2 regions of the Cryobacterium sp. TMT2-17-1 genome follow, and region 1 is predicted to be linked to the other one. Evidence: predicted binding sites of a transcription regulator. Region 1 holds the regulator's gene; the other holds the start of a gene.
What was found. The regulator LexA, encoded in region 1, represses DNA repair genes until DNA is damaged. The targets are predictions, from matches to a motif close to TCGAACANNTGTTCGA.

Region 2: a site for LexA is predicted at 2,632-2,647, ahead of E3O47_RS09110 (DUF222 domain-containing protein). Genes of this name have one in related genera too.

What each region holds. Positions count from the first base shown of each region.
Region 1 covers NZ_SOGC01000049.1:31,547-35,717, reverse strand. The annotation lists gene metE (5-methyltetrahydropteroyltriglutamate--homocysteine S-methyltransferase) at 1-2,097, shown strand, start outside; gene lexA (transcriptional repressor LexA) at 2,291-2,995, opposite strand; gene E3O47_RS14395 (LysM peptidoglycan-binding domain-containing protein) at 3,279-3,635, shown strand; gene E3O47_RS14390 (histidinol-phosphate transaminase) at 3,685-4,171, shown strand, end outside.
Region 2 covers NZ_SOGC01000034.1:77,939-82,109, forward strand. The annotation lists gene E3O47_RS09105 (M13-type metalloendopeptidase) at 1-1,613, opposite strand, end outside; gene E3O47_RS09110 (DUF222 domain-containing protein) at 1,726-2,538, opposite strand; gene E3O47_RS09115 (MATE family efflux transporter) at 2,797-4,128, shown strand.

The sequences.
Region 1 (4,171 bases):
GATGCCCTGAGCACGGTGGGCGCCGTCCCCGCCCGGTTCGCGCATCTGCGGGGCGCGGACGGCCACCTCGACCTGGCCGGCTACTTCACCCTCGCCCGCGGCGAAGGGGAGAATCCGCCGCTGGAGATGACCAAATGGTTCGACACCAACTACCACTACCTGGTGCCGGAGATCGGCCCCGAGACCGAGTTCACCCTCGCCGGCACCCGCCTGGTGCGCGAGTTCGAGGAGGCGAAGGCGGCCGGATTCCTGACCCGGCCCGTCATCGTCGGCCCGGTCACCTTCCTGCTGCTGAGCAAGCCCAGCGACGAGGCCCCGGCCGGATTCAGTCCGCTTGACCGCCTCGACGACCTTGTGCCGGTCTACGCCGCCCTCCTGCAGCGGCTGCGCGCCGCTGGAGCCGAATGGGTGCAGCTCGACGAGCCTGCCCTGGTCAGCGAGAGCATCGACATCCCGAGAACGGATGCCCTCGCCGGCCTCCGCTTCGCCTACAACACCCTCGGCGCCCTCGCCGAGCGTCCCGCCCTGTTTGTCGCCGCGCCGTACGGCAGCCTCGACGACGCCCTACCCGTTCTTGCCATCACCCCGGTGGAAGCCATCGGGCTTGACCTCGTGCGGGGAAGCGTGCCGGCGGAGACCCCCGGACTCGACACGACCACTCTCGTGGCCGGCGTCATTGACGGCCACAATATCTGGCGCGGCGACCTGGCCGCCGCCTTCGACACGGCGGCCGGCCTGGTCCGCCTCTCGCCGCGGATCTCGGTTTCCACCTCTACCTCGCTGCTGCACGTTCCCCACGACGTCGACGACGAATCGGCGCTGGACGACGACCTGAAGACCTGGCTGGCCTTTGCGGATCAGAAGGTCGCGCAGGTTGCCACACTCGCCCGCGGCCTCAGTCTGGGTCGCCGTGCCATCGAGATCGACCTCTCTGCGGCCTCCGCGGCCCTCGACGCGCGGGGGGTGGCTCCCGGAGTCCACGATGGCGCCGTTCGGGTGCGCGCCGACGCGCTCGCTCCGGGCGACTTCACCCGGGGCGCCTACGCAGCCCGAGTGGCAGCCCAGGAGATGGCCCTCGGGCTGCCGTTCCTGCCGACGACCACGATCGGATCCTTCCCGCAGACCGGGGACATCCGTCGGGCCAGGGCGCAGCTGGTACGGGGGGTGCTGAGCACCGCGGACTACCGGGACCTGATGCGCGCCGAAATCCGTCGGGTCGTCTCGCTGCAGGAAGACATCGGCCTCGACGTGATCGTGCACGGGGAGCCGGAACGCAACGACATGGTGCAGTACTTCGCCGAGAACCTGGACGGCTTCGCGGTCACCGAGAACGGCTGGGTGCAGTCCTATGGCAGCCGGTGCGTGCGCCCGTCGATCCTCTGGGGTGACGTGTCCCGGCCGCGGCCCATCACGGTCGAGTGGTCGGCGTTCACGCAGGGGCTGACGCCCAAGCCCGTCAAGGGGATGCTCACCGGTCCGGTCACGATCCTCGCGTGGTCGTTCGTGCGCGACGACCAGCCGCTGGGCGAGACGGCCAGGCAGGTGGCCCTGGCCCTCCGGGACGAGATCGCCGACCTGGAGTCGGCCGGCATTCAGATCGTCCAGGTCGACGAGCCCGCGCTGCGGGAGCTGCTGCCGTTGAAGCAGAAGGACCAGGCGGAATACCTCGACTGGTCGGTGGGGTCCTTCCGCCTGGCGACGGCCGGTGCGGCCGCGGCCACCCAGATCCACACCCACCTCTGCTACTCGGAGTTCGGGGTGGTCATCGACGCGATCCGCAACCTGGACGCCGATGTGACCAGCATCGAGGCGGCACGCTCTCGCATGGAGGTGGTGGGCGATATCCGGTCCCAGGGCTTCGACCACGGTATCGGCCCGGGAGTGTGGGACATCCACTCGCCGCGTGTGCCGAGCGTGTCCGAACTCACCGACCTGCTCGAGCGCGCCGCGGCGGCCATCCCGGCCACCCGGCTCTGGGTGAACCCCGACTGCGGCCTCAAAACCCGCGGCTACACCGAAACTGTCCAGTCCCTACACAACATGCTCGCCGCCACCCGCATCCTCCGCGCCCGCCTGACCTCCTCCGTCTCCGCCTGACCCCGCCTCCACCCACACAAAAGCCGGGCACGACACCAAGAACAGTGTTCGTGCCCGGCCCACAAGACCCGGCTCACAAGACCCGACCGAAATAACCATGGTGACTCAACACGCGCGCGTCTCCACGACGCTGGTCGGAACCGTCGAGACCAAGAGTCGGCCTGAAATGCTGATGTGCTTGAGTGCTGATGCCCTAAACCGACCGCAGCACTGCCACAACCTTCCCCAGAATCTCGGCGTGATCGCCGACGATGGGTTCGAAGTTGGTGTTGCGGGGCAGTAGCCAGGTGTGCCCGTCGCGCTGGCGGAAGACCTTGACGGTTGCCTCGTTGTCGAGCATGGCTGCAACGATTTCACCGTTTTCGGCGGTCTTCTGCTGCCGCACGACGACCCAGTCGCCGTCCATTATGGCGGCGTCGATCATCGATTCGCCCGACACCTTGAGCATGAACAGATCGCCCTTGCCCACCAGCTGGCGGGGTAGCGGGAAAATCTCGTCGATCTGCTGTTCGGCGGTGATCGGGATGCCGGCGGCGATGCGACCGACGAGCGGAACCATGGCGGCGTCGCCGACCTGCACTCCGGTGTGGAAACTTTCCGAGGCTCCGGCCGTCGTGTCTTCGGGCGACTGCGGAATCTCGATGAGCACCTCCAGTGCTCGGGGACGGTTCGGGTCTCGGCGGAGGTAACCGCTCAGTTCCAGCTGGTTGAGCTGGTGGGTGACGCTCGACAGTGACGACAGGCCGACGGCGTCGCCGATCTCGCGCATGCTCGGCGGATAGCCGCGTTGGCTGACCGAGCGCTGGATGACGTCGAGGATGGCGAGCTGCTTCTCGCTGAGGCTCTTGCGCCGTCTGGTGCCGCCCTTGTCGCGGGGACCGCTGGTGTTCTGTGCCACGTTCGTCGCTCCTCGTTTTGATTGATGCGCTGGCAGCAAGCAGCGAATGCCGCCGATTCACGCGAATGTCGGGGGTGCCTGATTGAGTGTCAATCAACAATCGAAACTGTATCCGCGTTGAGCTCATTAGACAAACATGTATTCGAGTGGGTCGGAACAAATATTTCAGAAACTACCGAATAAAGCTTGATTGTTCGAATAATCGAATATACATTCGGAACATAAGTTCGCATCCGGCTCTCCCGGCCGAGAGTCGGATGCGTCTTCTCACAGGAGGTATCACATGAGCACTGCACTTGAACGAGGCGCCCCCATCGCGACCGGACGCACCCGGCTCCGACTCACCCGGCGCGGTCGCGTCGTTTTCACGTCCCTGGCTGCCTTTCCGCTCGTGGCCGTGGCCCTGGCCGTCGCCCTCAACGGAGGCATCGCCGCCGCCGAGAACTCGACCGTCGCTCACGTGGCCTCGGCCTTCGACTACGTCACCATCAAGTCGGGGCAGTCGCTCTGGCAACTTGCCGAGACAATCGCGCCCACGTCAGATCCGCGCGAGGTGATCGCCGAGATTGTGAGCCTCAATCAGCTGCCGTCCGACAGCGTGCAGCCCGGTCAGCGGCTGGCGCTTCCGAACGACCTGTGAACTACCCGCGGCGAGCCCCCGCCGGTCTCACCCCGGTAATATTGGGGGAGTGACCAGTCTCAACGATCTGCCCCTTCGCGATAATCTGCGCGGACTCACTCCCTATGGGGCGCCGCAGTTGCACGTGCCGGTGGCTCTCAACGTGAACGAGAACACCCACGGCATCCCGGCTGAGGTGGCGCAGGACATCGTGGCGGCGTTGGCCGTGGCGGTCACAACCGTGAACCGATACCCCGATCGGGAGTTCACCGAGCTGCGGGATTCCCTCGCCCGTTATCTCGGTCACGGCCTCACCCGAAAGAACATCTGGGCCGCCAACGGTTCCAACGAGGTTCTTCAGCAGGTGCTGCAGGCCTTCGGCGGCCCGGGTCGGTCCGTGCTCGGCTTCGCGCCGACCTACTCCATGTACCCTCTGCTGGCCTCCGGCACCGGCACCCGCTGGATCGCGGGCGGTCGTGACGCAAAGTTCGAACTCTCCCCGGCCACGGCGCTCGAGTGGGTCGACCGGGTTGCCCCTGACCTCGTCTTCCTCTGCT
Region 2 (4,171 bases), on a different contig from region 1:
TGATGCGGGGCGAGCTCGTTGAACTGCTCGATCAGGGAGCCGGTGCGTTCTTCGAAGGCCGTGCGGTCATCTTCGGTCCACCAATCGGTGAGTAGCCCGGTGCCGTCGTATTTCGAGCCCTGGTCGTCGAAGCCGTGGCCGATCTCGTGGCCGATGACGGCGCCGATCGCGCCGTAGTTGGAGGCGGAATCGCGGGCATCGTCGAAGAACGGCGGCTGCAGGATGGCGGCCGGGAAGACGATCTCGTTGAAGCCCGGGTTGTAGTACGCGTTGATCGTCTGCGGGGTCATGAACCACTCGTCGCGGTCGAGCGGGTTGCCGATCTTGCCCAATTCCCGCTGAAACTCGAACTCGCTCGTGGCGCGCACGTTCTTGATCAGGTCGGCCGGGTCGACCGAAAGGGTCGAGTAGTCCCGCCACTTGACCGGGTAGCCGATCTTGGGGGTGAACTTCTCGAGCTTGTCGAGCGCACGGGCGCGCGTCTCCGCGGTCATCCAGTCGAGTTCGGTGATGCTCCGGCGGTAGGCCTCGACCAGGTTGGCCACGAGTATGTCCATGCTCGCCTTCGCGCTGGGCTTGAAGTGCCGCTCGACGTAGATGCGCCCGACGGCCTCGCCGAGCGCCCCCTCGACGAGCGAGACGCCACGCTTCCAGCGCTCGCGCAACTGGGGAGTGCCGGTCAGGGTGCGACCGTAGAAGTCAAAGCTGGACTCGACGAAATCGCTCGACAGGAACGCGGCGCTGGAACGGATGATCTGCCACCGTAGCCAGTCCTTCCAGCCCTCGAGCTGGTCCTCGGTGAGCATCTCCGCCAGACCGGTCACGAAGCTGGGCTGGCGCACGACAACCTCGTCGAGAGCACCGGCCGGGCCGTCAAGCCCGTCAAGCCAAAGGTGCAGGTCGGCGCCGGCGGCCAACGCGGTGACCTGACCCCAGGTCTTGAGGTTGTAGGTCTTCTCGCTGTCGCGCGAGCGCACCTTGTCCCAGTGGTGAGTGGCGAGCTCGGTTTCGAGAAGGAACACGCGCTCGGCGCGACCGGCGGCATCCGGGGTGCCGACGAGGCCGAACATCCGGGTCAGGAACGCCTGGTAGGACTCCCGGATCGCGGCGAACTTCTCGTCGCGGTAGTAGGACTCGTCGGGGAGGCCGAGCCCGCCCTGCTCGACGAAGACGAGGTAGCGCTCGGGGTCCCCCGGATCGTTGTCGACGAAGAGACCGAAGGCGCCGGGCACGCCCGCGCGCTCGAGGCGGCCGAGGGTGCCGAGCAGCTCGGGGATGGAGGTGACGGCGTCGACGATGGCGAGATCGGCCGCGAGCGGGGTCGCTCCGAGCTCTTCGACGCGGTCCTCGTCCAGGAAGCTGGCATAGAGGTCGCCGAATTTGCGCTCCTCGGTGCCGGGGGCGGCGGTCTGGGCTTCGAGGATGATTTCCCGGACGGCCTTCTCCGATTCCTCGGCGAGCAGGTAGAACGAGCCCCAGCGGGCCTTGTCGGCCGGGATCTCGCTGCGGGCGATCCACTTGCCGTTCACATGGCGGAAGAGGTCGTCCTGCGGACGCACCTCGAGGTCAAGTTCGTCGCGGTCGATTCCGGATGCGGTCCCCTGGTCAGTCATGCCTCCACCCTATTCGCTGTGACAGTGGCCGAGCTGGTAGAGACCTATCGGGTGTGCACACGGATGGCGGTGGACCTCCCGGCTCGCTGGTCGAGCGCGCCGAGACCCGGAGCTACAGCCCCACCGCCTTGCTCGGCAGCGCGATCAGTGTCTGCTCCGGATCGTTCTCCACCGGTGGCCGCAGCCAGTGTTGCGTTCCGGTGCGGGTGATCTTCCAGTGCTGGTTGTGCAGCAGTAGATGGTGCGGGTGGCAGAGCAGTACTCCGTCGGCGAGGTTGGTGTCTCCGCTGTCGGTGAGCCAGTCGTTGATGTGGTGGGCTTCGGTCCAGGCTGGTGATCGGTCGCAGTCGACCCACCGGCATCCGCCGTCGCGCACTCCCATCGCGGCGCGTTGTTTCTCGGTGAAGAGTCGTTCGTCACGGCCGACGTTGATGATTTGGCCGATGTCGTCGAACTTGGTGCCGCGGGTGCCGGTGTCGCAGAGCACCCGGTCGATGGTTTCCTGCGAGATGGGGACCGGGTTGCCTTCGATCTGCCCGTGAGCGGCGGGTTCGGCGGCACCCGGCTCGGCGGGTTCGGCTGTGAGGGCTTTCTCGGTCACGATCACGCGCACCGAGGGGCGGCGTCCGCCGAAGACCCGGCCGGGGTCGGCTTCGCCGGCGATTGTGAGCAGCTGCACGAGGGAGTCCGCGTTGATCTGCTCGGTGCTGCGCGGGTCGTCCTGCATTTTTTGGGCCCAGGCGGCGCGTTCCGGGTCGACGAAGCGCACTCCGCCGCGGCGGGGGCTGGTGATGGAGTCGAAGGTGGAGAGCACGAACTCGCCGTCTTCGGGGGCGAAGAGCCCGTTCAGGCGCACGTTGCCATTGCTCAGCCGGTAGACCTTCAGGGAGCGGTCGTCGTGGGCCTGCTTCTCCCGGGCGGTGATGCCGGCCTGATCGAGGAGCCCAGCAGGGCGACGGCGTCGGCCGCCCGACTGAGGTCATCCGCGAGGTTCGTCATGGTACGAGGGTACCTGATGTCGTACAGGTAGTCGAGTCTCTGTCACTTATTATGGACACTTTATAGCATTAGTTTCGAAGTCTTGTCTGGCAGCGCGGAGATTGGCTCGCCGGGTCTCGACAGGCTCGACCACCGGAAGCGGACACCGGGTGCGGAGGGGCTGAACTAGAGTTTTGGCATCACCATCACCGTGCTCCGCCCGCAGCCCATCGACCGCGAGATCCTGCGCCTCGCCATTCCCGCCGTCGGCGCGCTCATCGCCGAACCGCTCTTCCTGCTCGCCGACTCCGCCATGGTCGGGCACCTCGGCGCCGTTCCGCTGGCCGGACTCGGCCTGGCCGGCGCCGTGCTGCAAACGATCATCGGCCTGATGGTCTTCCTGGCCTACAGCACCACGCCCGCGGTGGCCCGCTGGCTGGGGGCCGGTGACCGCCGCCGTGCGGTCGCCGTCGGCATCGACGGACTCTGGCTGGCCCTCGGCCTCGGTGTGCTGCTCGCGATTGCGGGCTGGTTCGCCACCCCCCTGCTCGTCGGCGCGTTCGGCGCCGAGCCCGCCGTCACCGCCGCGGCCGTCAGCTACTTGGGCCCATCGATGTTCGGACTGCCTGCCATGCTGCTCGTCTTCGCGGCGACCGGGCTGCTCCGCGGGCTGCAGGACACCCGCACCCCGCTGTGGGTGGCCGGGATCGGGTTCTCGGTCAACATCCTGCTGAATGCGGTGTTCATCTACGGCCTGGGACTCGGCATCGTCGGATCCGCCCTCGGCACAGTCGTGGCACAGTGGGCGATGGTCGCGGTCTATCTTGCCGTCGTCGGCCGCCACGCCCGCCGCGAGAGTGCGCCGCTGCGCCCGCATCGGGTCGGGATGTTGCGGGGCGCGGCATCCGGCGGCTGGCTGTTCCTGCGCACGGTGAGCCTGCGTGCGGCCATGTTGCTCGCGGTTTTCGTGGCCACGAGCCTCGGTTCTCCCGAGCTGGCCGCCTTCCAGATCGCGATGACCCTGTTTGCCACGCTCGCGTTCGCCCTTGACGCCCTGGCGATCGCGGCACAGGCGCTGGTGGGCCGGGGCCTCGGCGCCGGCAACCTGGCCGAGGTGCGCGCGGTGCTCAGGCGCTGCCTCGAATGGGGCGTGCTCAGCGGGTCCGCGCTCGGGCTGCTGGTGATCGCCGCGAGCGGCGTGCTCGGCCGACTGTTCACGAACGCGACCGAGGTCAGCGACCTGCTGCCGGCGGCCCTGATCGTGCTCGGGCTATCCGTTCCGCTCGGCGGGGTGGTCTTTGTGCTCGACGGAGTGCTGATCGGTGCCGGCGACGCGCGCTACCTGGCCCTGACCGGATTGGTGAACCTGGCCGCGTTCGTGCCGCTGGCCGTCGCGGTGCTGCTGCTGGCGCCGTCGGGACCAGCGGGACTGGCCTGGCTGATGGCGGCGTTCGCGTTCGGCTACCTCGGCGCACGCGGGGTGACGCTCGGGCTGCGCGCCCGGGCGGCGAAGTGGATGGTCGTCGGCGCCCGCTGACACCGGGGCAGCCCCAGCGCTGACGGCCGCGGCGCAGCTCGGA